One region of the Exiguobacterium sp. RIT452 genome, then DNA from elsewhere that is predicted to be linked to it. Evidence: riboswitches for the same ligand, from Rfam matches in the RefSeq annotation. Region 1 holds a riboswitch; each other region holds the start of a gene.
What was found. A riboswitch is a leader RNA that binds a small molecule or an ion and turns the genes downstream of it on or off. The one in region 1 is predicted to bind S-adenosylmethionine.
Positions count from the first base shown of each region.

Region 2: linked by a shared signal. The riboswitch ahead of msrA (peptide-methionine (S)-S-oxide reductase MsrA) and the one ahead of D3D03_RS10790 (methionine ABC transporter ATP-binding protein) in region 1 are both predicted to bind S-adenosylmethionine.
Region 3: linked by a shared signal. The riboswitch ahead of metK (methionine adenosyltransferase) and the one ahead of D3D03_RS10790 (methionine ABC transporter ATP-binding protein) in region 1 are both predicted to bind S-adenosylmethionine.
Region 4: linked by a shared signal. The riboswitch ahead of D3D03_RS14630 (alpha/beta hydrolase) and the one ahead of D3D03_RS10790 (methionine ABC transporter ATP-binding protein) in region 1 are both predicted to bind S-adenosylmethionine.

Region 1 covers NZ_QXJB01000004.1:85,664-92,990, forward strand. The annotation lists gene D3D03_RS10780 (MetQ/NlpA family ABC transporter substrate-binding protein) at 1-634, opposite strand, end outside; gene D3D03_RS10785 (methionine ABC transporter permease) at 670-1,335, opposite strand; gene D3D03_RS10790 (methionine ABC transporter ATP-binding protein) at 1,325-2,338, opposite strand; SAM riboswitch class I at 2,422-2,525, opposite strand; gene D3D03_RS10795 (aminotransferase class I/II-fold pyridoxal phosphate-dependent enzyme) at 2,588-3,775, opposite strand; gene D3D03_RS10800 (alpha-glucosidase) at 3,939-5,543, shown strand; gene D3D03_RS10805 (MBL fold metallo-hydrolase) at 5,631-6,359, opposite strand; gene D3D03_RS10810 (SMP-30/gluconolactonase/LRE family protein) at 6,461-7,264, opposite strand; gene D3D03_RS10815 (YceI family protein) at 7,308-7,327, opposite strand, start outside.
Region 2 covers NZ_QXJB01000007.1:36,878-44,204, reverse strand. The annotation lists gene paaX (phenylacetic acid degradation operon negative regulatory protein PaaX) at 1-105, shown strand, start outside; gene D3D03_RS13730 (gamma carbonic anhydrase family protein) at 155-673, opposite strand; gene D3D03_RS13725 (NAD(P)H-dependent flavin oxidoreductase) at 758-1,684, shown strand; gene D3D03_RS13720 (DMT family transporter) at 1,822-2,250, shown strand; gene D3D03_RS13715 (DMT family transporter) at 2,274-2,753, shown strand; gene msrA (peptide-methionine (S)-S-oxide reductase MsrA) at 2,861-3,391, opposite strand; SAM riboswitch class I at 3,496-3,599, opposite strand; gene D3D03_RS13705 (M20 metallopeptidase family protein) at 3,671-4,843, opposite strand; gene D3D03_RS13700 (putative quinol monooxygenase) at 4,922-5,215, shown strand; gene D3D03_RS13695 (C40 family peptidase) at 5,271-7,327, opposite strand, start outside.
Region 3 covers NZ_QXJB01000002.1:604,819-612,145, forward strand. The annotation lists gene mnmM (tRNA 5-(aminomethyl)-2-thiouridylate-methyltransferase MnmM) at 1-279, shown strand, start outside; gene D3D03_RS08510 (alpha/beta fold hydrolase) at 333-1,037, opposite strand; gene D3D03_RS08515 (GNAT family N-acetyltransferase) at 1,122-1,610, opposite strand; gene metK (methionine adenosyltransferase) at 1,749-2,957, opposite strand; SAM riboswitch class I at 3,085-3,211, opposite strand; gene pckA (phosphoenolpyruvate carboxykinase (ATP)) at 3,445-5,013, shown strand; gene D3D03_RS08530 (EAL and HDOD domain-containing protein) at 5,071-6,324, opposite strand; gene D3D03_RS08535 (alpha/beta hydrolase family protein) at 6,497-7,237, opposite strand; gene ytkD (RNA deprotection pyrophosphohydrolase) at 7,209-7,327, opposite strand, start outside.
Region 4 covers NZ_QXJB01000008.1:68,782-76,108, reverse strand. The annotation lists gene rho (transcription termination factor Rho) at 1-165, shown strand, start outside; gene D3D03_RS14645 (type B 50S ribosomal protein L31) at 263-508, shown strand; gene D3D03_RS14640 (DedA family protein) at 544-1,194, opposite strand; gene D3D03_RS14635 (thymidine kinase) at 1,373-1,993, shown strand; gene D3D03_RS14630 (alpha/beta hydrolase) at 2,058-2,816, opposite strand; SAM riboswitch class I at 2,879-2,981, opposite strand; SAM riboswitch class I at 3,231-3,334, shown strand; gene D3D03_RS14625 (methionine ABC transporter ATP-binding protein) at 3,423-4,454, shown strand; gene D3D03_RS14620 (methionine ABC transporter permease) at 4,444-5,094, shown strand; gene D3D03_RS14615 (MetQ/NlpA family ABC transporter substrate-binding protein) at 5,128-5,949, shown strand; gene D3D03_RS14610 (M20 family metallopeptidase) at 5,977-7,188, shown strand.

The DNA of each region.
Region 1 (7,327 bases):
AATCGAATTTCGCAGCAAGCGCAAAGTTTCCAGGGACGGCAGAGATATCAACACTCTCGATGGCACGTGGCAACTGTGCTGCTTCCAGTGGTTTGATGACGAGTTTTTTTGGATTCTTGACAATGTCTTTTTCAGAAACCGTCAATGGATCAGCATCCGGTTTCAACTCAATCCAGCCTTGTTCAGCGAGCAGGTTCAATGCGCGGGCTTGGTTGGTCGGATCGTTTGGTGTTGCGACTTCTGCGCCTGTCTTGACGTCATCAAGCGACTTATAGGATTTACTGTATAAGCCCATCGGTGCCGTTGGAACAGTGATCAGCCCTTTAAGATCGAGATTTTTTTCCTTCGCGAACGTCTTCAGATAGATCGAGTGTTGGAACAAGTTCGCGTCGATGTCGCCGCTGCCGAGCGCAATGTTCGGCTGGATGTAATCGCTGAATTCAACGATTTCGACTTTATAGCCTTTCTTTTCAAGACCAGGCTGAATCGCTTCTTTGACCATGTCACTGTAAGGACCGCTCGTCGCACCAATCTTAATCGACTTGGTTTCTTCTTTCGCACTGCTGTCGCCACAGCCGGCAAGAATCCCGGCTCCCAGTAATCCTGTTGCTAAAAAGGCGTATCGTTTTTTCATAGTCATTCTCTCCCTTAGTGGTCTCTATTTTGGATTTAACGTTTATCAGCACGACGGGCAAGTTGATTGCCGAGCCCTTGGATGCTTTGGACGATGACGACGAGTACGATGATCGTCACGATCATGACGACGTTATCGTACCGGTAATAACCGAAGCGGATGGCGAGGTCACCGACACCGCCGCCGCCGACGATGCCGGCCATGGCAGAAAAGCCGATCAGGCTGATCGTCGTCAACGTCACCGCTTGAATGATTCCGGGAAGGGCTTCCGGTAACAGGGCGCTGATGATGATGCGAAATGGTGTGGCGCCGCACGCCTCAGCAGCTTCGATCAAGCCCGGTGGAATCTCACGGAGTGAGGTCTCGACGAGTCGGGCAAGAAACGGAATAGCGGCAACACTTAAGCTGACAGAAGCAGCTGTCGGACCGATCGTATTGTCGAGCAACAATTGTGTCAGTGGAATCAATGCGACAAGCAAGATGATGAACGGTAACGAACGAACGATATTAACGAAAAAGTCCAAAATACTGCGAACGAAGACGTTTTGGAAAAACAATCCACGGTCGGTGATGAATAAAAGAATTCCCAGCGGAATCCCGACGACGAGGGCAAAACCAAGGGAAATCCCGACCATCAAGGCCGTTTCGCCTAAGGCTTTTGCCAACTCCGGTAACATCGTTTGAATCCGGTCAAGCCACATCCTGAATCACCTCAAGCGTATGGAGTTGCTCCTCAAGCCAAGTGAGGGCCCGGTTGACGTGAAGCGTTGGACCGGTCAGGCTGACGATCAACACCCCGAAGGCGACGTTTTGAATATAATCAACCTTTCCGTGCAGGATGCTGACCGAGATATCAAATTGTTTGATCGCTTCTGACAGCGTACTCTCACCGGTCTTTTCTCCCGTGAATTGGAGACGGATGATCTTCCCGGGTGTCGTCCGAAGTATCCGTTCCGGCAACTCGATTTGCAGTGCTGTATCGACGTAATGTTTTGTGACGTCATGGGTCGGTTGACTGAATATGTCGTAGGTGTTGGCGACTTCGACGACTTCACCGTGAGCCATGACGGCGACGCGGTGACAAATCTGTTTGACGACATCAATCTCGTGAGTGATCAGGATGATCGTCAGACCGAGCCGTTCATTCAAGTCCTTCAGCAATTCCAGAATTTGCAGGGTCGTGACCGGATCGAGAGCTGATGTTGCCTCGTCACATAACAGGACACTCGGATTATTCGCCAGGGCGCGGGCAATCCCGACCCGTTGTTTTTGTCCGCCGCTGAGTTGGCTCGGGAAATTCGTCTCAAATCCTTCAAGTCCGACCAGGGCAACGAGTTCTTTGATCCGGCTTGGGAAATCACTGCGTTTGACGCCGGCTGCCTTTAAGGCGAACGCGATGTTGTCGGAAACATTCCGCGATTGAATCAATTGGAAATGTTGAAAGATCATTCCGATCTTCAGGCGCAACTCTCTTAGGCTGCCTTTGGATAAATCGGACAGTTTGATACCGGATACTTTGACCGTTCCTTGGGTCGGTGTTTCGAGTCCGTTGATCAAACGCAACAAGGTACTTTTTCCGGCACCGGATTCACCGATGATGCCAAAAATTTCTCCTTGCTGAATCGTTAAGTTGACGTCACGCAGGGCGAAAATCGGTGTCCGGTCACGTACGAACCGTTTGGTGATGCCTTTGAATTCAATCATCTGTTGTTTCCTCCCTATACAAAAAAATCGCCTTTTTCCAGTTAAGAGCAACCAGAAAAAAGCGACGAAGTGTAAGATTTCGTAACTTATCTCTCAGAATGAAACATTCTGTAGGATGTGGCACCGTTCCTTAAAGGTGGTTGCCGGACGTCGTTGGGCCTATTCCCTCGGTCGCTCGCGATAAGTAGATATGCTGTTGGGATTTACTTTAACGGAAATCATTCCCATCTGTCAAACGTTTTTTCAGAATTATTCCGCAACGGCTTGCTGAAACAGATTGAGCTGACCAATCCGTTCGGCAGCTTCGACCAATCGTTCGGCGTCGGCAATCAAACTGATCCGGACGTAGCCTTCGCCATATTCACCGAAGAAATGTCCCGGTGTGACGGCGACATGCGCCTCGTCCAGCAAGTGGTCGGTAAAACTTTGTGACGTAAAGCCGGACGGGACCGGCAACCAGACGAAGAAGGAACCACCAGGGATCGGTCCATCCCATCCGATGTCTTGTAATTTGCCGAACAAGGCATCGCGACGGGCTTCATACAGCGCACTCAGCTCACGGACACACGTTTGGTCGCTTGACAGGGCGACGGTCGCTGCGTGCTGGATGGGTGTAAAGGCACTGACGTATAAGTGTTCCTGGTACGTTTCGATACTTGAGATGACGGATGGATTCCCGATTGCAAAGGCGATGCGGAAGCCGGACATGTTGAAGCGTTTGGATAATGAAAAGAGTTCGATTCCGACGTCTTTCGCTCCTTCGGTCTGGAGGAAACTTCGGGTCGGACCATCAAAACTGATACCGCCGTACGCCAAGTCATGGACGACACAAATGTCGTTCGCGTCAGCGAAAGCGACCGACTGTTCAAAGGCTTCCGCCGTCGCCGTCGCGCCGGTCGGATTGCTCGGATAGTTGAGGAACAACATCCGGGCCCGTTCGACATCCGTCGTATCGAGTAACGTGTAGTCAGGTAAAAAAGCATTTTCCGCAAGGAGCGGTAATGTGATCGGGTAAGCACCTGCCAATGCCGCGCCGGAAAGATAGTCGGGGTAACCGGGATCGGGAACAATGACACCTTCACCCGGATTGACGATTGTTTGCGGCAAGGCGACGATGCCGGCTTTACTGCCGAGCAAAATGGCGACCTCAGAAGCAGGATCAATCGTCACACCGAATTCGGACTGATAAAAATCGGCTACAGCCTGTTTGAGAAAATCATGTCCGCGAAACGGAGGATATTGGAGATTGGCGGCGTCATTGATGGCCTCTTTTAGGGCGTCCAAAATATGTACGGGCGTGGTTTGGTCCGGTGTTCCTTGACCAAGCGTGATGACATCGTGGCCGGCTGCTTTGACGGCACCAATCCGCTGAGCGAGTTCAGCAAAGACCGGAGCGGGCAGCCGATCAATCGCAATCGATGGGGCGAAATGTTTCATCTGTGTTCCTCCTTGTTAGGTATTGTCGTCAAGGATAGCGAATTTTCAGTCAAAAGAAAAGGGTTTTTTCATAATTGTTGATAATTGGGAAAAACGGCCGCTCTCTTTCATGTTTTTGATACACTGAACAAGAAGACGATTAGATAACTAAGGAGATGATCGGATGAATCGAACCTGGTGGAAAGAAGCCGTTGTCTATCAAGTGTATTGGCGCAGTTTTAAGGACTCGAACGGAGACGGGATGGGAGATTTACGGGGGGTGATCGAAAAGTTGGATTACATCGCGTCGCTTGGTGTGGATGTCATCTGGTTAAACCCCTGTTATACATCACCCGATGTCGATAACGGATATGATATTTCCGACTATTACACGATCATGGAAAAGGCGGGAACGCTGTCCGATTTGGAGGAATTGATTGCGGCAGCCCATGAGCGGGGCTTAAAACTGATTCTTGATCTCGTCGTCAACCATACGAGTGATCAACACGCTTGGTTCGAGGAATCGCGACGTGGCAAGACGGGCGAAAAGGCGGACTGGTACATTTGGCAGGATGGGGAAAAAGGAACACCTCCGAATAACTGGCGCTCCTATTTCGCACCGAGCCCGTGGACGTGGGATGAGACACGCGAGCAGTATTATTTCCACTCGTTTGCATCGGAGCAACCGGACTTGAACTGGGAACATCCAGCCGTCCGACAAGCCGTCTATACGATGATGCGGTGGTGGGCGGACAAAGGCATCGACGGATTCCGGATGGATGTCATCAATCTGATCAAAAAACGCGCCTCGTTTGCGGATGTTGCCGATCCCTTTGATCTGTCCTATCTCGGCAATCAACCGGGCATCCACTCTTTTTTACAAGAAATGCATGACGAGGTGCTCGCGGGAACCGATTTATTTACGGTCGGAGAAATTCCGTTCGTCGGTCCGGAAGATGGTTTGCTGTACGTCGGGGAAGACCGCAATGAATTACGGACGCTGTTTCACTTTGAAGTGGCGGATGACATGGAGACGATGGACTTACCGCGGTTCAAGCAGATTCAAAAACAGTGGTATGACGCATTGTATCCGCGTGGTGTCGCGTCCCAGTTCCTGAACAACCATGATCATACACGTCAGGTGACACGGTTCGGAAGCGAACGCTACCGGGTCGAAAGTGCGAAATTACTTGGCTTGATGTTACACACGTTACCCGGCATCCCGTATATCTATCAAGGCGAAGAAATCGGCATGACCGGGATCCGGTTTTCTGATCCGGAGGCCTATCAAGACGTCGCCTTCCGGAATCAATACGCGGAACGGGTTGCAGCCGGTGAATCACCGGGGACTGTCCTGTCATCGATGCAGATGCGGGCACGGGACAATTCCCGGACCCCGATGCAATGGAACACAAGCCAACTGGCAGGATTCACGGAATCTGATCACTCCTGGATGACGGTCAATCCGAATTATCTGGAGATTAACGTCGAGGCGGCGGAACAAGATCCCCATTCCGTCCTCGCCTTTTACCGGACACTGATTGCCTTACGGAAAAAACATCCGGTCATGGTGTACGGCGTCTACCGCGATTTGGCGATTCAAGATCCGTACTTGTACGTCTACGAGCGGGAACTGGACGGTGTCACATGGCGAATCGTCTTGAATCTTCATGACGAAGCCGTTACGACGACGCTCGCTTTGCGAGAAGAACAACTGCTTTTGTCCAATCATGAAACCCATGATCCGGAACGGTTGGCACCGTATGAAGCTCGTTTGTACCAGTATTAAACAGAATAACCGGACGAATGAAACACCGCCGTTCCTCTTTGTCGCGATGCGACCAGGAGAAACGGCGGTGTTTTTTCGTATATTCGTTTAGGTATAACCGTTTCGCTTTTTAGCGGATAACAGTTGTTCGAATCGATCGACCGCTTGACGCATATCAAAGCTTGGTGCGACGACAAGCGGACCATGACCAACCGCCAGCACGTCCGGTGTCAACTCCGTCAACTGATGCGCGGACTGGAGTGCCACCTCCTTATCCCACGTAGCGAGGGACGGGAAGGGGAATTGCCATCGTGTGTCGCCGGATACGGCTAGTCCACCTTGTGTTTGAAACGCATCTCCGGCAATCAACGTCCGGCTGCCTTCATGCCAAAGGGAAATCGAGCCCGGTGTATGACCGGGTGACGCAATGACACTTAAACTGCCGATCTGTTGACCGCTTTCGAGTAACCGATCAGGACGGGTCTTGATGTTTTTTGGAATGCCGCCTTTAAGAGGTGTCGTTTCGCCTTCGCGTAACGATTCGTCGCCACTGAGCAGGGCAGCGTCCCGATAACTGATGGATACTTCAGCGAGCGGGAAGGCACTCGCTAAAAAATCAAGGGAACCGACATGATCGGCATGCGCGTGGGTCAAGATGATGGATTGTAACGGTTTATCAAAAGACTTGATGACGGAATAGATGGCTTTGGCATTCAGTGAGATTCCTGTGTCAATCAAGGTAAGGCTGTCTGCTTCTTCAAATAGGTAACAGTTGACCGGGAAAAAGGACGGGGTCGTTTGCAGTTGATGAAGCCGTTCAATCGATGAAATACGCATCCGGGTACACTCCCTCGTCAAAATATTCGCTTCTCTTTCAGTATCGCCTGTTTTAGTACAGGCGTCCACAAAAAAACTCCCTCAAAAGGGAGTCTTAAACATCAATACGTGACTTCGAAAACGGCACCGGCATGTTCGGCGTCGTCGCCGTCCGCGGCCGTCGTAACGAGCAAACGGTCTTCATACAAAATCGGACAAGTCGGATTCGAGACAGGGAACTCGACATGGGCGAGTTTTTCACCTGTTTCAAGATTCCAACGCGTTAAGCACGACCCGGCATAATGGGCGATGAAGACGTGACCGTCCCGATCTTTTGTCATGCCGTCCGGGAAACCATCCTCGTCTTCTAAATCGATGGCAACACGACGGTTCGTCAACGGTTGATCCGCCGCATAATCAAAAGCATAGACCTTTTTCGTCGGCGTATCGATGTGGTAAAGCGTCTTCCCGTCTTCCGACCAAACGAGTCCGTTTGAGTTCGTTAAGTTTTCAAGCAAGACATCGACTGAACCGTCATGACGCAAGCGATACAGCGACGCTGTTTCACCGTCTTCTTCATTGATGCTGCCCGCTACATATTGACCGGACGGATCGAGTTTCCCGTCGTTCATCCGATCCGATTCAGGCAGTGTCAACTGGGTTTCCAGTGAGAGGCGTCCTTCTTTTAAGTCGAACGTCCCGAAGCCGTGTGCCGACGTGACGCGCAGGAAGTCCGGTGCGTCCGTCAAGGCGATCGAAGTGATCGCGCTTGGCAACTGATACGGTTTTAATGCTTCTGTCGTTAAATCATATGAGAAAAGAAGCTGACCCGGAATATCGACGAAATAAAATCGTTTTGTTTTGGCATCGTACACCGGTGATTCACCGGTCTTACAAGAAACATCAATAAAAAGTGACACTGTCATATCATTTCCCCCTACAGATACTGTTACGTGAATTGATTAATGATTAAGCGTGAATGAATTCGA
Region 2 (7,327 bases), on a different contig from region 1:
CCGGCAAGCCGGTTCTTTGAAGCGGTGTTTCAGGAAACGCATGACGTCACACAAAAAAGTGCCGACTATGATGCGTCGGAACATCCGTTGTTTGCTGAACGGTAAAAAAAACGCTCATCCCGACGTAACGAGATGAGCGTTTTCTTGATGACGTTCAGCCTTCGGCCAGTTGCTTCCGAAAGGCATATCCTTTATCGACATAGGAATCGATCGATTCTTGAATCATTTCCAAGTCGGCCGGTGTCAGTTCACGGACGACTTTGCCGGGCGACCCGATGATCAAGGAGCGGGGCGGGAATTTTTTGCCGGACGGAATCAATGTATTGGCTCCGATGATACACTCTTCGCCGATTTCAGCATGATCGAGAACCGTCGCGCCCATCCCGACGATGGAACGCCGTCCGATTTTACAACCGTGCAGGATCGCATTATGTCCGACGGTGACTTCGTCCTCGACGATGACCGGAGCACCCTCGTACAGGTGAATCGTTGCATTGTCCTGGATACTGCACCGTTTACCGATTGTAATCGGTCCTTCGTCCCCGCGGAGGACGGCATTAAACCAGATCGTCGATTCTTCTCCAATCGTCACGTCACCGATCAAAAAAGCACCGGGAGCGACAAACACGTTTGCCGCAAGGGCAGGAGACAGATCGCGGTAGGGAATGTTCATCAAACAACGCCTCTTTTCTAAAAATGAATTAAAATTCAGTCTTACATAGTATACCATTCTTAGTGACGGAAACGGAGGGAGACCATGTCTCGTGTATGTACCAGCTTACAGATTGAAATCCCGATTATTCAAGGGGGAATGGGAAACATCAGCCATGCTGAATTGACGGCCGCGGTTTCGAACGCAGGGGGACTGGGCACGATTGGCTGCGGAACGATGTCGCCCATTGAAGTCAAACGGTTGATTGAAGCCACACGACGCCTGACGTCACGTCCGTTTGCCTTGAACATCGCGATTCGTGTTTCCCCATATACGGAAGACTTGATCACGTTAGCAATCGAGGAACAAATTCCGGTCGTCTCGTTATCCGCCGGAAACCCGGCGCCTTTTCTGGGACGTTTACAGGAGGCAGGCATCCGGACGATTGGTGTCGTCGCGTCCGTCAAACAGGCGGTTAAAGCGGAACGGGCCGGGATTGATTTACTGGTGGCGGAAGGAGTCGAAGCGGCCGGGATCAACTCACCGCTCGAACTGACGACGATGACATTGATTCCGCAAATCACCGATCAGGTCACGATTCCGGTACTTGCAGCCGGAGGAATCGGCGACGGTCGTGGTCTTGCAGCTGCCTGGATGCTCGGGGCGGAAGGCGTTCAACTGGGAACCCGGTTGATTGCGACACAAGAGTCCTGTGTGCACCCGCAGTATAAAGATCATCTTGTGCAGGCGGATGATCTCGAGACACGGATCATCGGGCGTGAGGTCGGACAAGTCCGGCGTGTCTTGAATGGGGCGTATGTGGACGGGTTACGTCCGGCGTCGCTCGCTGAATTCCAAGAAAAAACGAACGAATCGTTTCATATCAAAGGGGCACTTGAGGGCGACGAGACAGCAGGATATGTCAACGCCGGTCTTGTTTCCGGCTTGATTGAGGATATTCCGACCGTTCAGGTATTATTTGACCGGATGATGGACGAGGCGCAGGAACGGATCTCTCGACCATTTCCGTAAACGCATAACGGATTAATTTCAGGAGGAGGCCAGTTGGTCTGCTCTTTTTTTGTGTTTTTGGCAGTTTAGGACATTTGTCCTTTTCAAAGCCGGGTGGAATGCGGTCTACTCATAATTGGAGAAAAAGGAGGATGAAGATGCAAGGAATCGTGTTTGCCTTATTCAGTGGATTGTTTATTGCCTTGCAAGGCATTTTTAATGCCCGGCTGGGTGACGCGGTCGGTCCATGGTTATCCGTGACCATCGTTCACTTTGTCGGTTTGATGGGTTGCTTGTTGATTTACGGGTTTGTCCGTGACCGGAAAATCGGTGGTTTTCGAAAGTTGCCGTTGATTTATGCCAGCGGCGGATTGCTCGGCGTGTTAGTCGTCGTTACGGAACTGACGTCGATTCAACTGCTTGGAATGACGTGGGCGATGTCGTTGTTACTCGTCGCACAGATTCTATGTGCTTTTGTCATTGATTTGAACGGCTGGTTCGGTGTCATCAAAAAAAGCAGCAACCGGGGGCAATGGGTCGGTGTCGGGTTGATGTTGACCGGCGTCTTGATTTTTTCGCTCGCCTGAAGTGAATCAAAGGAGGAAACCAAATGGGATTAGGAATGTTTTGTGCCGTCGTTGCCGGGATGATGATCAGTTTACAAACCGTGTTGAATGCGCGGATGAGTCATGCCTTCGGCGCATGGGCGACGACGACGTTAGTCTTTCTTGTCGGATTGCTCGGCTCGTTGCTTGCCTTACTCTTATTTCGAGGAGGAACGCTCTCGGCGGTCCGCGAAGTTGAACCATTGTATTTGTTTGGCGGATTAGTCGGCGTCGGGGTTGTTTTTTGTGTCATGCGAGGGATTCAACTGCTCGGTCCTTCGATCGCAATTTCGGTCGTCTTGATTTCACAATTGAGTTTCGCGTTATGCGTCGATGTTTTCGGTTGGTTTGGTCTGCCGCAGGTTGATTTATCGCTTGGGCAGATAGCCGGTCTCGCCGTGATGCTGACCGGAATTTTTGTTTTAAAACGGTATCAAGTTGTGGATGAAACGGAACAAACAGAGGACGTCAAAGCGATTTCCTGAGTGGACGACAACAGATACGTCACGTTGGACCGCAAGATCTCGGCTGGAAAAATGAAAAAAGGGATTGCTCATCCGTCTGAGATGACAATCCCTTTTTGGCATTTTGTTTAAACCGTTGCTTCTTCTTTCCAGGCGACGTCGATAAAGGCATCACGACCGGACGCTTTCCGGTCTTTTTTGTAGTGCGCCGGATTTTTTTTGTGGAAGTCCTGATGATACTCTTCCGCCGGATAAAAAGCGTGCGCCGGTTCAATCCGTGTGACAATCGGTTGCTTAAAGCGGTTTGTTGCTGCTAACGCGTCACGCGACGCAATCGCTGCGAGACGTTGTTCTTCCGTATGATAAAAAATTGCCGGTGCATACTGTGTGCCACGGTCCTGGAATTGTCCGCCGGCATCGGTCGGATCCGTCTGCGGCCAGTACAGTTCGAGTAACCGTTCGTACGAAAACAGTGCCGGATCAAATGTAATCTCGACGACTTCGGAATGCCCGGTCGTTCCTGTTTTGACCTGCTCATATGTCGGGTTGTCGACATGTCCTCCTGTATAACCGGACACGATACTGTGAATACCCGGTAGTTCCTCAAATGGTGTCACCATGCACCAGAAACATCCTCCTGCAAATGTTGCTTTTTCCATGTCATCTCTCCCTTTCCCTTGGTTCCTTGAACCGTAATGCTCTCATTTCTGACAGCGAGAAAACGAAAACGACTCCTTTGCTTGGTTGCAAAAGGAGTCGCCGCTTTTTATCAACCAAAGCTTTCGCTTTGCTGGTCGTAGCACCTTGCTGTACGCAGGTTGCTGGGACGTCATCGATCCAGATCTCTCGGTCCACTCTTGATAAGTGTTATATGAAGTTGATGTAAGTTCGTTATCGTTGGGATGATAATACCATTCACAAAAGTGGAAAGTCAATCCTTATGTTTGTAAGGCGCGGAGAACCGTGGCCCCTAACGTTTTGGCTCCGATCAGCAAGGCCTGCTCGTCGATTTCATACTTTGGATGGTGTTGCGGATAAATCGTTCGACCGTCCGTCTTCGCAGAACCGGTAAAGAAGTAACTGCCCGGGACCTGCTCCAGGTAGTAGGCGAAATCGTCGGCAGCCATCATCGGTTTGACTTCACGAACGTGTCCTTCCGGTAAAAAGCCGGCCGCTTCCTGAACGAGCTTCGTTTCATTCGGATGATTCCAAAGCGACGGATAACCGGTCGTGAAATCGATGGAATACGTAGCGCCAATTCCGGCACACGTCGTCCGGGCGACCAGATCCACCTGCTGGCGCAACTGATGCCGGAGTTGTTCATTAAACGTCCGGATTTCTCCGACAATCCGCGCCTCGCCGGTTACGATGTTCGGAGCCGTTCCGGCGTGAAACGAACCGATGGCGACAATCGCCGGCTCAAACGGATCGACCCGTCGACTGACGAGATGCTGAAGATTACAGACGAGCTGTGCGCCGGCGACGAGTGCATCCTGCGTCCGGTGGGGGGCTTGGGCATGACCACCTTGACCGTGGACGACGATTTCAAATTCATCGATGGCACATAACGTATGTCCGCTGTGGTAACCGATCGTCCCAACCGGAAGATCGTTTTCGAGGTGGGTACCAAAAATCGCATCGACTCCGTCGAGGCAGCCATCTTCGATCATTTGAATGGCACCACCCGGAAACACTTCTTCACCGTGTTGATGAATGAAGAGGATTGTGCCCTCGAGTTCCTCCTGCAACGGTTGAAAGGCGGCGGCCAGTCCGAGGACGATTGCCGTGTGTCCATCATGTCCGCAGGCATGCATCACACCGGGACGGATTGAGCGAAACGACAGTTCGGTTTCTTCCTGAAGCGGTAATGCATCAAAATCGGCACGGACAGCAATCGTTTTTCCGGGACGTGCCCCTTGTAATGTCGCGACGATACCGTTACCACCGACATTTTTTTGATACGGGATACCGAGTGCTTCATAATATTCGATGATTTTGGCCGGTGTCCGGACTTCTTGAAACGACAATTCCGGATGCCGGTGAAAATCGCGGCGTAAACGAATCATCTCGGCTTCTTGTTGTGCGAGATGGATAAACAGGGTTTCTAACATCAAAATCATCCTTTACGGTATGTCTTTAGGAAAAACGGGTACAGGTAGAGGTAATCAATTCAGAGGAGGAATCAACACATGGGTGAAATCATCGTCAATGCCGTTCTTACAGTCAAAGCAGGATTAGCGGATCAAGTCTTTCCCATTTTAAGTACGGTTTACAAAGCCACACAAAACGAGCCGGGCTGCTTACGCTATACGTTACATCAATCGATTGAAAATGAACATGAGTTCATGCTCTATGAAGTCTACCAAGATGAGGCTGCACTCGAAGCGCATATCGCATCGGACCATTATAAAGCATACCGCGAACAAATCGAGTTGTATCTCGAAGACCGTCAAGTCACGAAATACGTCGAGATGACGTTCTGAACGATAAGCGAAGAGGGCTGACTTTAAAGTCAGACCCTCTTTTTTGTTTGTGATGTTACATCGATTTAAAGCCAAGGAAATGTTCGCGCCAACGCGGTTCATAGATGGAATTGATCTGCAGTTGCGAGCCGCCGGCATGAATGAAATATTCATTGTCGAGCATGATGCCGATATGCGACGGACCATCGGTATACGTATTCTCGAAGAAGACGATATCCGAGCGTTTTCCACTGCTGATTGTCGTCCGGCGGTTCGTAAAGAAGGCGCCGTACCAATAGCCGCTGACGTTTGTCCGTCCCCCGTATTTTCCGGCTTGGTTCGTTGCGTAATGGATTAAACCAGAACAGTCAAAGCCGCCGTTGGCTGACGTTTGCGATCCCCACGTATACGGTGTTCCCAAATGTTTGGCCGCTGCTTGAATCAATTTTTCACCGCGGGACGTATTTTTCTGGGCAATCCGTGTGTCGCTCGTGACGGTGACGGCACTGACCGGCAGATAGACAGGGGACCAGCCGGATTGAATGACGTAGAAATTTCCGACACGATACCGGGGATAAACACGTTTGCCTTGTTCAATCAAACCGGTGCTTTTCGGGCTGGCCGGTGTTGCGAAATAAGACGTCGTCGCTTTGACGGTATACGTTTTTAACCGATTGACCGCTTGTTGGGTGTAACGCATATCCGGTTTCGTCGTCCCGATATAGGGATTGATGACGTAACCGGTCGTTCCGTTTGGTAACCGGACTTGCCAGAAGTCGTCGTCAATCGCTTTCAGACCAATCAGCTTCGTGCCTTTCGTGAGATAGGCGGCAGGACGGCTGTACGCGACATCTGCTGAAAACAGCGGTGTCTGATCAAAATGTACATAAAAGACCGTTCCGACTTTTGGACGCGCGGTCGGTTTATTTAAGCCGAGTTTACTCGAGTCGACGAAACCAAACGTCGTCCCGACTTTGACGCGGGTGTAGTAGCCGCTCTTGCCGTAAATCGACAGGGCGGTATTTTTTTTGAGTGTTCCGATTTTTCCCGTCAGACTGGCTTTTGGATGCACAACCAGTTTATCCTCGAGCACATAACGGGTTCCGGTGACATCATACAAATCCGGTTTTTTCGTGACGAGATCCGTCGTCTTGAGATAACCGTACACGGAACCGACCTTGACCCGTGTGAACGAACCGCTTGTCCCGTAAATCTCGATTGGTTCCGCCCGTTTGATCGAGCGGAGAACGGTTTTCGCGGTCGTGTCTTTGAAGATTGATGTGTTTTTAGCCGCATACCGAAGTCCGGTCTTTGCGAAGACTTTTGTTTTCGCAAGGGCACTCGTCAAGACGAAGGCATACTGACCGCGGAACAGAATCCGGCTGTAGGCGCCACTTGTGCCATAGACGGTCAATAACGTATTCGTTTGATGATTTTTTAAAATCGGACTGGAACTGTTGGCTGCCTGACGAATCGGGGTCGATGCCTGAACGTACAGGCGGTCCGTTTTGGCGTATGCTTTTAAGGGTGCCAAAGCACTCGTCAAGACGAAGGCATGCTGACCGCGGAATAAAATCCGGCTGTAAGCGCCGCTCGTTCCGTAGACCGTCAGCAGTGTATTCGTCTGATGTTGGGCGAGAACCGGGCTCGTACTGCTGGCTGCTTGACGGACCGGCGTCGGACTTTGCACATACAGGCGGGCAGTCTGTTCAAAAAATGCAAGATCCCCAAGGTGTGCCGTCAAGACAAAACCATATGTATCCTTCAACCGGACACGCGTATAGTCACCGGAGACACCGTAGATGTCGATGTGTTGGTTTTGTGCCAGTGTGCCAAGCGGTTTTCCGGTTGCAGAAGCGGTCGGATAGACAGGCGTGAGTCGTTGGCTGTATTTTTTGCCGGTCACCGAATGCGAGGTGACTTTTGTTGTTCCGAGATGAGCTGTCAAAATGAAAGCATAACGACCATTCAACTTGATCCGGGTAAACGTGCCTGACGTTCCGAATGTTTCAACGGATTGATTGACGGCGTATTCTGCAAGGGCGGTTCCATTGGTATCAGCTGTCGGGTAGACGGCTGTTTTCTGTTGCACAAAACGTCCTCCGGTCGTTGCATAGACAGGAGTCGCACTGA
Region 3 (7,327 bases), on a different contig from region 1:
TTACCGGGAAGTGATAAATCAGTTACGACGACCGGGGAAGAGACGTTAGAGGCGCTCGGCGCCCTTCTGCCCGTCCTTGTGCCTGGAGGAATGATCGTCCTCGTGATTTATCACGGACATATCGAAGGACGTAAAGAACGCGACGCTGTCCTCGACTATGTTTCGCTCCTGTCCCAACAAGATTATGCCGTCTTACAATACCGCTTTTTAAATCAACAAAACAATCCGCCTTTCATCGTCGCCATCGAAAAAAAGCTTAAAAAACAAATCATCGACTAAAAAAAGGAGGATACCGTCGCGGGCGACGGCATCCTCCTTTTTGAATTGGCTTCTTACTCTTCGACGAGTTTGAGGAACAACAGTAATTTTTCGGCAAACCGTGTGTTCAAACGTTCGAAACTAAAGTGCGGGAAGCCGTGAAGACGCTGCAGATAAATCTGATCGCCTCCCATTTTCCGGCACACTTCGAGCGTCAGCTTGACATCGGCAAACTGATCGTCCGGCGCATAAAAACAGGCGAGATGGACACGCGGTAATTTTTTCCGCTCTTCATCATGCAACACGATCTCTTCTTCAATCTCGCGATACTGTGCATACGTCAACTCACCGAGACGAACCGCATCTTCATTGTTTTGCCCAAACGGTAACGTCCCGAGCGGTGCATCCGGGCGAAAACGATCAAATGCACTCGCAAATACTTGTTTGACGCCGCCGAGCTGTTTCGAATTGTGCCAATCAAACAATGGCGAGATGAATGACAGACTGGCGATCGGCAATTCGTATTCCTGCAACAGCCGGTTCACGACGAGTGCTCCCATGCTGCAGGCAATGATATGAATCGGAAGCTTTCGTTTACCGGCTTCCCGTAACGCTTCTTTTAATAATTGTTGGTGTTCTTCAAACGATACACGACGTGGTGCATCGACCAAAAGCACTTCATATTCCCGTTCCAAGACGCGAATCAATGCTTCGCTCGGCCGGGCACGTAATTGGAGTGGATATACAAGGACAATCACTCCGGTTGGTTGTTCTACCACACGCTCACCTCTTCATCAGATATCCATCTAGTATGCAACAAATCCGACTTCAGCAAAACCGCCTCAAGTCGGATTTCTTTTCCCTTATTCATATATACGTTGCAGCCGCGTCACAGGTTCCACCTGTCCAAACACTTCTTCCGTCGTTTCACTGACTTCTTTAAAGCCGAACGAGGTCAAAAAGTGACGGGCTTTATAATTACGTGATTCGACGTACACTTCGATGGGAGAAGCACCTTGGCGCTCGAGTTCTCGAATCAGCCGCCGCCCGATTCCGTTCTGTTGGTATTTCGGCAGGACATAGAGGCGGACAATTTCCCACGTCCCGTCGACATCAATTGCATGAATGAATCCCACAATCTCCCCATCGATCAGACCTACATTAAAATATTCTCCGCGCGCTTCTTCTGCTGTCCGGATTGCCCGAACGACTTCTTCTTGCGGGTAGGCTTCCTGAACGAAATGGGCTTTCGAGCGCTCAGAATAGATTTCCTCGTACGTATCCATCCAAGACGTGAGCGCAATATCATGAATGCGTGCTGCATCAGCAGGAACTGCTTCGCGTATCTCCATACCGAAATCCCCCTTTTCCTTTTACAGACTCATCTTCTTTTACCCTTTTCTAGAAATTTCAGTCGTTTCCCTGCAAAGTTCCGGAGAAACAAAAAAAGTTCAGAAACACCCTTCAAAAGGGAGTTTCTGAACTCAGGATTATGCGAAACGTTTTGCCTGCTCTTCAAGAGCAGCAGCTTTATCCGTTTGCTCCCATGGCAATTCGATGTCTGTACGACCGAAGTGACCATATGCTGCTGTCTGACGGTAAATCGGACGGCGGAGATCAAGCATCTTGATGATGCCTGCAGGACGAAGATCAAAGTTTTCTGCAATCAATTCGACCAGTTGAGCTTCTGGAAGCTTACCTGTTCCAAACGTATCGACAGCGATTGAAACCGGGTGCGCAACACCGATTGCGTAAGCAAGCTGAACTTCCGCTTTTTCCGCAAGACCAGATGCGACAAGGTTTTTCGCGACGTAACGTGCTGCGTAGGCAGCAGAACGGTCTACTTTGGTTGGATCTTTACCAGAGAATGCACCACCGCCGTGGCGTGCGTAACCGCCATACGTATCAACGATGATTTTACGACCTGTTAATCCAGCATCACCTTGTGGTCCACCGATGACGAAACGGCCAGTCGGGTTGATGAAGAATTTTGTTTCAGCGTCAATGTATTCCGTCGGGATGACCGGAGCGATGACGTGTTCTTTCAGATCAGCTTGAATTTGCTCAAGCGTTACTTCTTCTGCATGTTGTGTTGAGATGACGATTGTATCGACGCGAACAGGTTCATTGTTCTCGTTGTATTCAACCGTAACTTGCGTTTTACCATCCGGACGGAGGTAATCGAGTTGTCCTGTCTTGCGGACTTCTGCAAGACGACGGGCAAGTTTGTGTGAAAGTGAAATCGGAAGTGGCATCAGTTCAGGTGTTTCTTTCGTTGCGTAACCGAACATCAGACCTTGGTCTCCTGCTCCGATTGCATCGATTTCTTCATCTGACATGTTTCCTTCGCGTGCTTCAAGCGCCTGGTCGACACCAAGAGCGATGTCTGCTGACTGCTCATCGATCGAAGTCAATACAGCACATGTGTCTGCATCGAAACCGTATTTAGCGCGTGTATAGCCGATTTCGCGAATTGTCTCACGAACAACTTTCGGGATATCCACGTAAGTCGATGTCGTAATTTCTCCTGCAACTAAAACAAGTCCTGTCGTGACAGAAGTTTCTGCCGCAACACGTGCGTTTGGATCCGCTGCAAGAATCGCATCCAAAATTGAATCCGAAATCTGGTCACAGATTTTATCCGGGTGACCTTCAGTTACTGATTCCGACGTAAATAGTCGGCGATTAAGGTTTGTCATGTTTGACCCTCCCAAAAAAGAATTTGACGGTGTACTCATTTCCCCTAGTTGAGTGGGACGGTAAAATGAAAAAAACCTTTCCATGTCCAAAAATGGTCAGGGAAAGGTTGTGCGTTCTTCCTTTACCCTCTTATCGTTCGAAGTGTTTACTTCGCTTCAGGAGAGCACCTTTTCCTATATTAATGATGAAACTAATATAAGACGGTTGCCGGGTTTCTTCGGGCCTTGTTCCCTCCACCTGCTCAGAATAAGAGTATCCGTTACGAATTACATGATATAAACTTGTGCCCACTCTGTCAAGCAACGTTTTAATTTCTAGTCGAAAAATTTTGAAAGAGATGTTAAACTGTTTATGCTGAAAGCGTTTCCAGATAAATAGAAATCAGCGCATGAAAAATGATTGCTCTATCTTTAGTATGTCATATATAATGAATGTGTCATACTAATTGTAGAGCCAAAACCAACGTAGGGGAAAGGTGGGGTCAGGATGCCGATGACGGTCCTGAATATCGAAGAACTACTCAAGAAGGAGCATGTGTTCAAACAACTATCTGTTGCCGAACTAGTCGAACATGCGATTCGCAACAACGAAGGAGTTCTTGCAGAAAATGGTGCTTTGTCTGTAGAAACGGGGAAATTTACAGGTCGTTCACCGAAAGACAAGTTCATCGTCCGTGATCAATCATGTGAGACACATATCGATTGGGGCCATGTGAATCAGCCGATGGAGTCGGACAAATTCGAACAACTGTTACAAAAAGTTCTTCGTTATATGAACGAAGCAGATCAACTCTACTACACAGAGGCAGCTGCTGGTGCCGATACACATTTCACCCTCCCGGTACGCGTCGTGACAGAGTACGCTTGGCATAATCTGTTTGCGAAACAATTATTCTTACGTGAATATCCTACGGTTGCGGCCTTTGAACCATTTACGGTCGTCTACGCACCACATTTCAAAGCCGATCCGCTTGTTGACGGCACTAATTCGGAAACGTTCATCGCCATGTCATTCGAACATCGTATTGTTTTGATCGGCGGAACGGAATATGCGGGAGAAATCAAGAAATCGATTTTCTCGGTCATGAACTATCTGTTGCCGCAACAAGATGTGTTATCGATGCACTGTTCCGCCAACGTCGGACACGAAGGAGACGTCGCCTTATTCTTCGGACTCTCCGGTACTGGTAAGACCACCTTATCGGCAGACGACAGCCGTCAATTGATCGGGGACGATGAGCACGGCTGGTCTCATGACGGTGTCTTTAATATCGAAGGCGGCTGCTATGCGAAGACGGTGAACTTGTCGCGTGAAAAAGAACCACAAATCTTTGATGCGATTCGTTTTGGCACCGTCCTTGAAAATGTTGTCCTCGATGACACCCGGACTCCGGACTACGATGATACGTCGAAAACGGAAAACACTCGCGCGGCTTATCCGATCACAGCAATTGACAACATTGCCATCCCGTCACGTGCCGGTCATCCGAAAACGATCGTTTTCTTGACGGCTGATGCATACGGTGTGTTGCCTCCGATCAGTAAACTGACGAAAGAGCAAGCGATGTATCACTTCTTGTCCGGCTATACGTCGAAACTGGCTGGGACAGAACGCGGTGTCACGGAACCGGAAGCGACGTTCTCGACATGCTTCGGCTCACCGTTCCTGCCGTTGATTCCTGAAAAATATGCGACGATGCTCGGTGAACTGATCGATCGTCACGGCGTGACGGTTTACCTTGTCAACACCGGTTGGACCGGCGGTGCTTACGGAACAGGCAGCCGCATGAAACTGGCCTATACGCGCACGATGGTCAACGCTGCCGTCAACGGTCTGCTTGCCGACATCCCGACAGAAGAACATCCGGTGTTCGGATTGCATATGCCAATCGAAGTACCAGGTGTTCCGAGCGACTTGCTGAATCCTGTTAAAGTTTGGGCGGATCCGGCTGTTTATACAGAACAAGCAACAGCACTCGCCCATAAATTCAAACAAAACTTTACCCGCTTTGTCAGTGCGACCGATGCGATTAAATCAGCCGGTCCTCGTGTTTAAGCCGTCTCCAAAATAAAAAAGTTGAGCCTCTGCTTGAGGGGCTCAACTTTTTTGTCTTCAAACAATCGAATCCGTTTTGTCTTGCAGATGGAGTTCTTTTTGAGCCAACCATTCTTGGCTTTCTTTCAGCAACTCATAGGCACGTCGTTTGGAAATACCAAACCGGTTACTGAGCAGCTCAAACCGTTCGAATTCGCCGCGATCTGCACTGATTGCAAGCAACAGACAATCCCGAAACGGGTGGTCCTCTCCTTGCAAGACATGTTTTAATGCAGGCTCAATCGGCAGTTGGTCGATGATTTCATCGATATCAACCGACAACAGGGCATCAATATGCGAAAGTAATCCGATCATGTAGGCACTTTCTGCTTTTAACGTTTTTGTTTCCGTCGCAAACAGCTCACATAACTTGGCACAGTGTAAAGACGAACGCAATAATTCATCCGACCACTTATACGGACTGGCGAGTTTCATCTCGCGTAAAACAATTAGTGAAATCCAGCTCTTCAGTTGGGAGAAGCCTAACAAAGAGATCGCTTGCCGGACCGAGCTGACTGTATTCCGTAAACCGATTCCGGGAGAATTGATCAATTGGAGGACTTGGACACTGATGTATGGGTTTCTTTCAATCTCATCGATGATCTCATCATAATACTCATCTGTTTCGAGCCATTTCAACATCTTCAGCAAGACCGGTAATTGCGGTGGGACGGCCTTTCCTTTCATCAACATCGGTTTGGCATAAAAATACCCTTGAAACCAGTCGTATCCCATTTCAAGGCTTCGTGTATGATCTTCATGGGTTTCCACCCGCTCCGCCAGAAAACGCATGTGGGGATAATTTCGTTTCAGGATATGCAGAATGGCACTTTGTTCTCGTGGATTGATGGCTTCGATATCGATTTTGATCAAATCAATCAAATCAAATAATTCAGCACCATGATGTCGCAGAAGATCTGTGACAAAATCATCGAGTGCCAGCATGAATCCTGCTTCTTTCCATTTTTTCAGCGTGTGTAACATCGCGCTGTCAATGTGAACGGTCTCCAAGACCTCAATCACAAAACGGGTTGGATCCAAGTGATCGATTAACTCCGACTGCAACAAGTCTCCCGTAAAGTTAATGAACAACCGTTTTCCTTCTGCCACACGGTCTACGCCGAGATGGACAAGCGTGTTGGTCAACACGTCCATCGTCGCTAAGTCGCCGTCAAAAACAGCCGGTGCATCGACTGAACGATAGAGTAATTCAAAAGCATCAATCGAACCGAACCGGTCAACGATTGGTTGTCGTGCAAGTAAGATTTCCATCTCATGTTCCCCTTCTCGATCCGTTAGTCAGGCTAATTTTATATGTTCCAGTATATCAAATATCCATTTATCTTAAAAAATCAGTTTTTTAAAAGATATCAATGTTGCAAATATCTAAAGAAAAAAATCACCCCAATGATACGCATTGAGGTGATGACAACATTAAATTCCGTCACGTCATCATCCAGTTGATGACGTCATCCGTCACTTCGAATTTTTGGCGAATCGGGAATTGATGGGCATATTGATACACTTTTAAATGCGTCTGCTTTGGATAACGGGCGGCGTAATTCGTCGCATGACGCAATCGGACATTTTGATCGTACAAGCCGTGAATCAACAAGACATCGCCTTGCGGCGGAAAATAGAGCGGAGAACGAACTTGATAAGCTTCTTTTTGTTGATCCGGCAACCCACCCGTGAAGCGTCGCAACATCTTCCGCATCGTCTGCTGCTCTTCATACGTCCAGACAAGGTTTGTCACCCCGGCCCAGGAAACGGTCCGGGTGACGGGACGATGATGCGCAAGCAGTAACGCCATCTGTCCACCCCGGGAAAAACCAAAGACCGACGTCCGGTCCACTCGTTCATCCAACCAGTCAAATGCCGAAATCGCGTCGCGAATATCGTGGTGACCAAAATCTTCTTTGCCCGTCCCCCCCAGGTTTCCCCGGTAAAAGGGAGCCATGACCAAGTAGCCGGCTTGAGCAAACTGCATCAGACGCGTCGGTCGGACCATTCCGATGTTCCGTGTCCCACCACGCAAGTACAACAATCCCTGACCGTTGGCACGGACCGGCAGGATGACGTACGCACCGACCTGTTCGCCGTCAGATGTCTCATAAAAAATCCGAAACGTCCGGAACGGTCCCTGCCGCGGTAATTCAAACCAATCGGCGTTCGGCGAGTACACGCAATGTCTCCGGAAGGACGCGGTCCTTCATCATGAAGCTGTATTGACGGTTCGTATCAAGACGAGGTGGGATGTCGTCCAGCAAGTAAG
Region 4 (7,327 bases), on a different contig from region 1:
CGGACGATGAACGAGTCCAATGAGTTTGTCGACAGCTTCTTACGCAAGATTCGTGACACAAAAAACAATGAAGAATTTTTTGTGGAACTGAACAAAGAAAAGAAGAAGCCCGTCCGACGCGCACCTGTCAAACCCCGCGTGACGAAAACAGACACAACGACTTGAAAATAGGTATTGCGGGTCATCAAAAAATCGTTTAGTATAGGAAGGTAACTTACTCTGGCTCAGCAAATGAACCAGGGCGGAAGGAGAGAAAACAACCATGAAACAAGGAATTCACCCAAACTACAACAAAGTTGTATTTATGGATTCAACTACTGAGTACAAATTCTTGACTGGTTCTACACGTTCTTCGAACGAGACAATCACTTGGGAAGATGGAAACGAGTACCCACTCATCCGCGTGGATGTGTCTTCGGACTCGCACCCATTCTACACTGGTCGTCAAAAGTTCAACGCTGCAGACGGTCGTGTCGATCGCTTCAACAAAAAATACGGCCGCAAGTAATTGCGACTTCTGTATTAAAAAACAGCCTGTCTCCATCACTGGAGCAGGCTGTTTTTGTATAAACTGAACTGGGCACGATAGGTGAGATAGGTTTTAAGCACAAACGACAGACCGATCGCTCCAGCCGCTCCGACGAGGTACGGCAGCATATCCGGATTGTCCGCAAAGTGTTGAAACAGCAGACTGAAGGAAAAATGACGTCCGAGAAAATAACCCGCTCCTAAAAAGATACTGATCCAGATCAAGGCACCGGTATAGGCATACGTGACGAAGATCCGAAACGGCATCTTCGAGACACCGGCAAAAAACGCAGAGAGCTGACGGAGTCCGGGTATGTAGTAACCGATGATCAAAACCGTTTTCCCGTAACGTAAAAATCCGGCCTCCGCTTGAAAGATATGTTTTTCGGAAATCCGTAACTTCGGAGCCACTCGATGCAGCAGGGGCATCCCGAGTTTCAGACCCAGCACATAGCTGATCGTCATCCCGATGCAACTGCCGGCATACGCCGCCAGAATCGTTCCGATCAGTGGTAAATCACCGTGATGCATCCAAAATCCTGACATGACGAGTAACGTTTCGTCAGGAATCGGTAAACCGACGATTCCGCCGGCTAACAGAATGGCGAGACCGAATGCTCCATATTGATGGAGAACTTCATGTAGTATGTGATGAATCGGAGTCACCTTCCTTCAAAGAAACTTCTTCCTTAGTGTACAGGAAATAGATACCAGTTGAAATGAGGAGATGAAGATTTAGGGGAATACTGAGGAGTTTTCGATTTTGAGAAGTCAACTCTTTTTCTCAATTTAGATTCGGGCTATACTCGTTAAAGTGACTAATTTTAGAGGACGGTGTTTTACAATGATGCATGTGATCAATCAGTATGGTTGGATCGAAGTGATTTGCGGAAGCATGTTTTCCGGCAAATCCGAAGAGCTGATCCGTCGTGTTCGACGGGCACAGTACGGAAAATTACCGGTGCAAGTGTTCAAGCCGGCGATTGACGACCGTTACCATGAAGAACATGTCGTGTCGCACGTCGGAAATTCCGTCATTGCGATTCCGATGGCAACGAGCCGGGACGTCTATGCGGCAGTAGCAGAAGAGACACAGGTCGTGGCAATTGATGAAGTTCAATTTTTTGACGATGAAATCGTCGCGGTCATCGAGGCACTGGCGCAAGATGGCAAACGCGTGATTTGTGCGGGGCTCGATCAGGATTTCCGGGCAGAACCATTTGGAAAGATGCCTGAATTATTGGCACGTGCCGAGTTCGTGACGAAATTACAGGCGATTTGTTTATCGTGTGGCGATCCGGCTTCCCGGACACAACGCTTGATTAACGGCCAACCGGCCAACTACAATGATCCGATCATTTTGGTGGGGGCTTCTGAATCTTATGAACCACGTTGCCGTCACTGCCATCAAGTACCGGGCAAACCGCAACCGTTGCAGGAATGGAAAAAACAACAGCAGAATTAAGAGTACAATATGAAAAAGCGAACGATTCTCCGGCCTCAAGGCTTGAAATCGTTCGCTTTTTTTATCAACCGGTCCGTGTCAACTGACTGTACTGCTTGACGAAATAAGCCGTTTCGCGGACAATCGTCTCTTGGTCATGATCGAGTGTCGCGACATGATAGGAATCGAGCAGACAATAACTGCGTTTATCCGTCGAACCAATCATCCGGTGCAGGTAATCCGAACAGGTTGGCGGAACGACATGATCCTCGGCAGAATATAAAATAAGCGTCGGAATTTGAATGGCGGGAAGGGTTGGGATGGTGTCGCGAATCAAGCGTAAAAGTTCGGACGCAGCGACCGCTGGCACGACATCATAGATGATTTCAAAAGCGGTTTGCTTGATATCGGGTGGGCTTTCCGGCAGATAAACCGGACAATCCGTAAACGATAACGCTTCGTAAGCGGGGACGGATAAAGCAGCATTGATTGTGATGATCCCTGCGACCGGCAGACCTTCGGCAGCGAGTGCCAGCGCAAGCGTCGCACCCATCGATTGACCGACGATGAAGATCGATTCACACTGGCGGGACAGTTGAGTAAAGCCCTCGCGGACACTCTGTTTCCAATCTTCGGCCGTCGCCGTTTCGAAGTCACGTACATCTGTCCCGTGACCATGCAGACGGGGGGCGTAGACGGAAAAACCGTGTTCTGCGAAGCGTTCTCCTACAGCCCGAACACTTTGTGGCGTCGCATTAAAGCCGTGACACAGCAAAATACCGACTGATCCACGTTCCAAGAAAAAGGCTTCGGCGCCCGGTAAAACAGGATAACTCATACTCATCATCTCATCCTCCATTTCAAAATAAAAACCCGTTTGGCTTTGGACGGCAAACGAGTTTCTCGTGTGTATCATCCAAAGCGGTTGCTTTGCTGGTCGGAGCACCTTGCCAATCGCAGGTTGCCGTGGAGTCCTAGAGCCAGGTCTCTCGTCCACTCTTGATATAACATATAGGAATTGTCGGATTAATCATTGAGAAGATGATAGCACTGACAGAAAAGGATTGTCAAATGCTCCTTGACCGGCGACCGGAACTCTTCTATGATGAAGCCCAACCTGGGAAATCAATCGATATGGGTCATATGGTTTATTTTTGAAAATATGGTTGACCTTTAAAAGATCTTTCTGTAATGTAAAAATTAGTTTTACGACATAAGTTCGAACAGCAACAACACACATATGAATTTCATACCGCAACACTTATCCAGAGAGGTGGAGGGACTGGCCCTACGAAACCTCGGCAACAGACTCATTATGAGCACTGTGCCAATTCCATCAGACGATTGTCTGAGAGATGAGTCGAGTGGATTCTGCCTCTGTGCGGATCCAGGTCTCTTCTTGTTTCTAAAGAAGAGACCTTTTTGTTTTTTTTAAAAGGGGGAAAAAGTGGTGATTACATTCAAAAATGTAAAAAAAATCTACCAGACCAACGAACAATCGATTGCTGCATTGGACGGTGTCGATCTCGAAATCCGAAAAGGTGAAATCTTTGGCGTGATCGGGTTCAGCGGGGCTGGAAAAAGTTCTTTATTACGGTGTGTCAATCTTCTTGAACGTCCGACATCCGGCAGCGTGACGGTCGACGGGCAAGAACTGACGACACTTTCGGCAAAACAACTGCGGGAAGCGAAACAAAACATCGGGATGATCTTCCAACATTTCAACTTGCTTGATTCGAATACGGTCTTCGCGAATGTCGCAAAACCACTCGTCCTAAAAGGAATTAAAAAGGAGGAAGTCCACCGGCGTGTCACCGAGCTGCTGGCGTTCGTCGACTTAGCGGACAAAGCCGATCATTATCCGGATCAGTTATCGGGAGGGCAGAAACAACGTGTCGGAATAGCGCGGGCACTGGCAACCCAGCCGTCGGTTCTGTTGTGTGACGAAGCGACATCGGCGCTTGATCCGCAGACGACACAACACATCCTGCGGTTACTGAAACAGATCAACGCGGAATATGGCATCACGATTTTACTGATTACACACGAGATGGGCGTCATCCGTGAGATTTGTGACCGGGTCGCGGTCATCGAGGCCGGCAAGTTGATTGAATCGGGTACCGTGTTCGACGTCTTCTCGAATCCGCAGACGGCGACGGCGAAAAACTTTGTCCGTTCCGTCATGCAAGATGAAATTCCGGCGTCGGTGCAACGGTTGATCGAACAACGGGATGCCGGACATCACGTCTACAAAATCAATTTCCTTGGGGCACACACCGGGCAACCGCTCTTGTCGCAAGTCGCCAAACGGTTTGATGTCGATGTCAACATCCTGCACGGCAGCATCACGGAACTGCAAAATATCCCGTTCGGCAGTTTGCTCGTTGAATTGATCGGCGAGACGGCGGAAATCGCGCGAGCCCTGCAATACATTGATCAGTCGGATGTCAACGTCGAGGAGGTGCTGGCAGATGCTAGTTAACTACACGGATATTTGGACCGCTTTTCTGCAAACCTTGACGATGGTCGGATTGTCGCTGCTCTTTTCGACGCTGATTGGGCTGCCGCTCGGAATTCTGTTGGTCGTCACGCGTAAGGGGGCGTTGCTCGAACAAGTACCGCTCTTCAACGTCTTAAGCAGCGTCGTTAATGTGTTCCGGTCGGTTCCGTTCATCATCCTGCTCGTCGCGATCATTCCGCTGACACGGCTGCTCGTCGGGTCGTCGATCGGCACGAAGGCAGCAATCGTCCCGCTGGTCTTTTATGCGGCACCGTACATTGCCCGATTGATTGAAAGTTCACTGCTCGAAGTCAGTACGGGCGTCTTGGAAGCGGCGGAAGCGATGGGTGCGACACCGTTACAGACGATTTTCCGTTTCCTGTTGCCGGAAGCACTCAGCTCGCTTGTCCTGAACTTGACGATCGCGACGATTGGCTTGATCGGGGCATCGGCAATGGCCGGGGCGATCGGCGGCGGCGGCCTCGGGGATTTGGCCATCACCTACGGCTACCAACGATTTGATACGACCGTCATGATCATCACGGTCGGGATCCTCGTCATCCTGGTACAAGGCTTACAGACAACAGGTAACCTGTTGGCACGAAAAATTCGGAGACACTAACAAAACATAGAGAAGATAAGGGAGAGATGAACGATGAAAAAAGGATTAGCGATTGGTGCAGCATTGACGACGGTATTATTTGCAGGGTGTGCAGCGTCCGGGGAAGAGGATCAAAATACAGTCAAGCTTGGCGTCAGCGGCTCGGATACGCAAGTTTGGGAATACGTCGCGAAGAAAGCGAAAAAAGAGGGGATCACGATTGAACTCGTCAAGTTCTCCGATTATGTGCAACCGAACCTGGCACTCGCGGAAGGCGAAATCGATGCAAACTCGTTCCAGACGATTTCGTACTTCAATGCCTTTAAAAAAGAACATGACTTAAAGCTGTCGCCGATTGCGACGACCGTCATCGCACCGATGGGGATCTATTCGGATAAAGTCAAGGATGTCAAAGATATCCCGGTCGGTGGAGAGATTGCCGTCCCGAACGAGGCGACGAACATGGGACGAGCTCTCCTGTTGTTGCAGGAAGCCGGCTTAATCAAGTTGCCGGACGACTTTGACGGGAACGGAGCCGTCGACAAAATCGTCGAGAATCCGAAAAAGCTGAAGATCGTCCCGGTCGTCGCCGGACAGACGCCGCGTGTCCTGCCGGATGTATCGGCATCAATCATCAATAATGGAATCGCCGTGGATGCCGGCTTTAATCCGATCAAGGACTCGATTCTCCATGAAAATGAAACAGCGAAACCCTACATCAACATCATCGCGACACGGACGGAAGACAAAGACAAAAAGACGTTGAAGAAAATCGCTTCACTGTACCAACAGGATGATGTCGCGGAATTCATCAAAAAAGAGTACAAAGGAAGCACGATTCCGACGTTCGTCCCACTCAGTGACATCGGCGAATAACTAAAAATCCAAAGGAGCGTGACCCAAATGACGGTTCAGACAAAACGGGAAAACTTGATTCAAACGATTGAGCAGGATATCGAACAAAAACGCGAGTCGTATCTCGAGACGAGTCACCGGATTCATGCGACACCCGAGATTGGGAACGAGGAATATTTTGCCTCGCGCCATCATGCGGAACGCCTGACGGCAGAAGGGTTCACAGTTGAGCTCGGGGTCGCGGGACACGACACGGCGTTTTTGGCCCGGAAGACTTCGGATAAACCGGGGGCGACGGTTGCCTTCCTTGCCGAATACGATGCGTTGCCGGGGATTGGTCACGCCTGCGGTCACAATATCATCGGCACGACGAGTGTCGCAGCGGCGATCGCACTCAGTAAAATCATCGATGAGGTCGGGGGCAGTGTCGTCGTGCTCGGAACACCGGCAGAGGAAGGTGGACCAAACGGCAGTGCGAAAGGCAGCTTCGTCAAACATGACCTCCTGACAGGGATCGATGCGGCACTGATGATTCATCCGTCCGGACAAACGCGGATTACCGGTTCCTCGCTTGCCGTCGATCCACTCGATTTTGCCTTTACCGGCAAGCCGGCTCACGCGGCAGCGTCACCGGAAGAGGGCATCAATGCACTCGACGCCGTCATCCAACTCTTTAACGCCATCAATGCCTTGCGCCAGCAATTACCGAGCGATGTCCGGATTCACGGCATCATCACGGATGGCGGCGACGCGCCGAATATCATTCCGGAATACGCCAAAGCCCGCTTCTTCATCCGGGCGACGACGCGCGAACGGTTGAATGACGTGACGAAGAAGGTCAAAGCCGTTGCCGAAGGGGCGGCGCTTGCGACCGGGGCGACGCTTGAGGTCATCGCATTCCAAAATGAGGTCGACAATCTCCTGTTCAACCGGACGTTTGACGAGATTTTCCGAGAAGAGGCGACTGCGCTCGGGGAAGACGTCAAGACGGATGAACGCCCGGGTCTTGGTTCGACTGACGCCGGTAACATCAGCCAGGTCCTGCCGACGATCCATCCGTACATCAAGATCGGAGCGGATGATTTGGTCGCCCACACGGAAAGTTTCCGGGAAGCAGCGCGTTCGGAACAAGGCGATGAAGCCCTAATCGCCGGCGCAAAAATCCTGGCTCGGACGGCGTTACGCCTGTTGACGGACGGACAGTTGCTCGGGACGGTCAAACAGGAGTTCCATGACCGAAAAAACGGCTACTTGGCTTAATAGATAAAACGAAAAGTATGTTTCTGTCCGACGGATGATGTCTTTTAAAGTCCGTCAGATAGCGCATACTTTTTGTCGGAAATGGAAGTAAAAACAAATTCTTTTTTGTATTTTAAAATAACCTGTGCTAGTCTTGAGC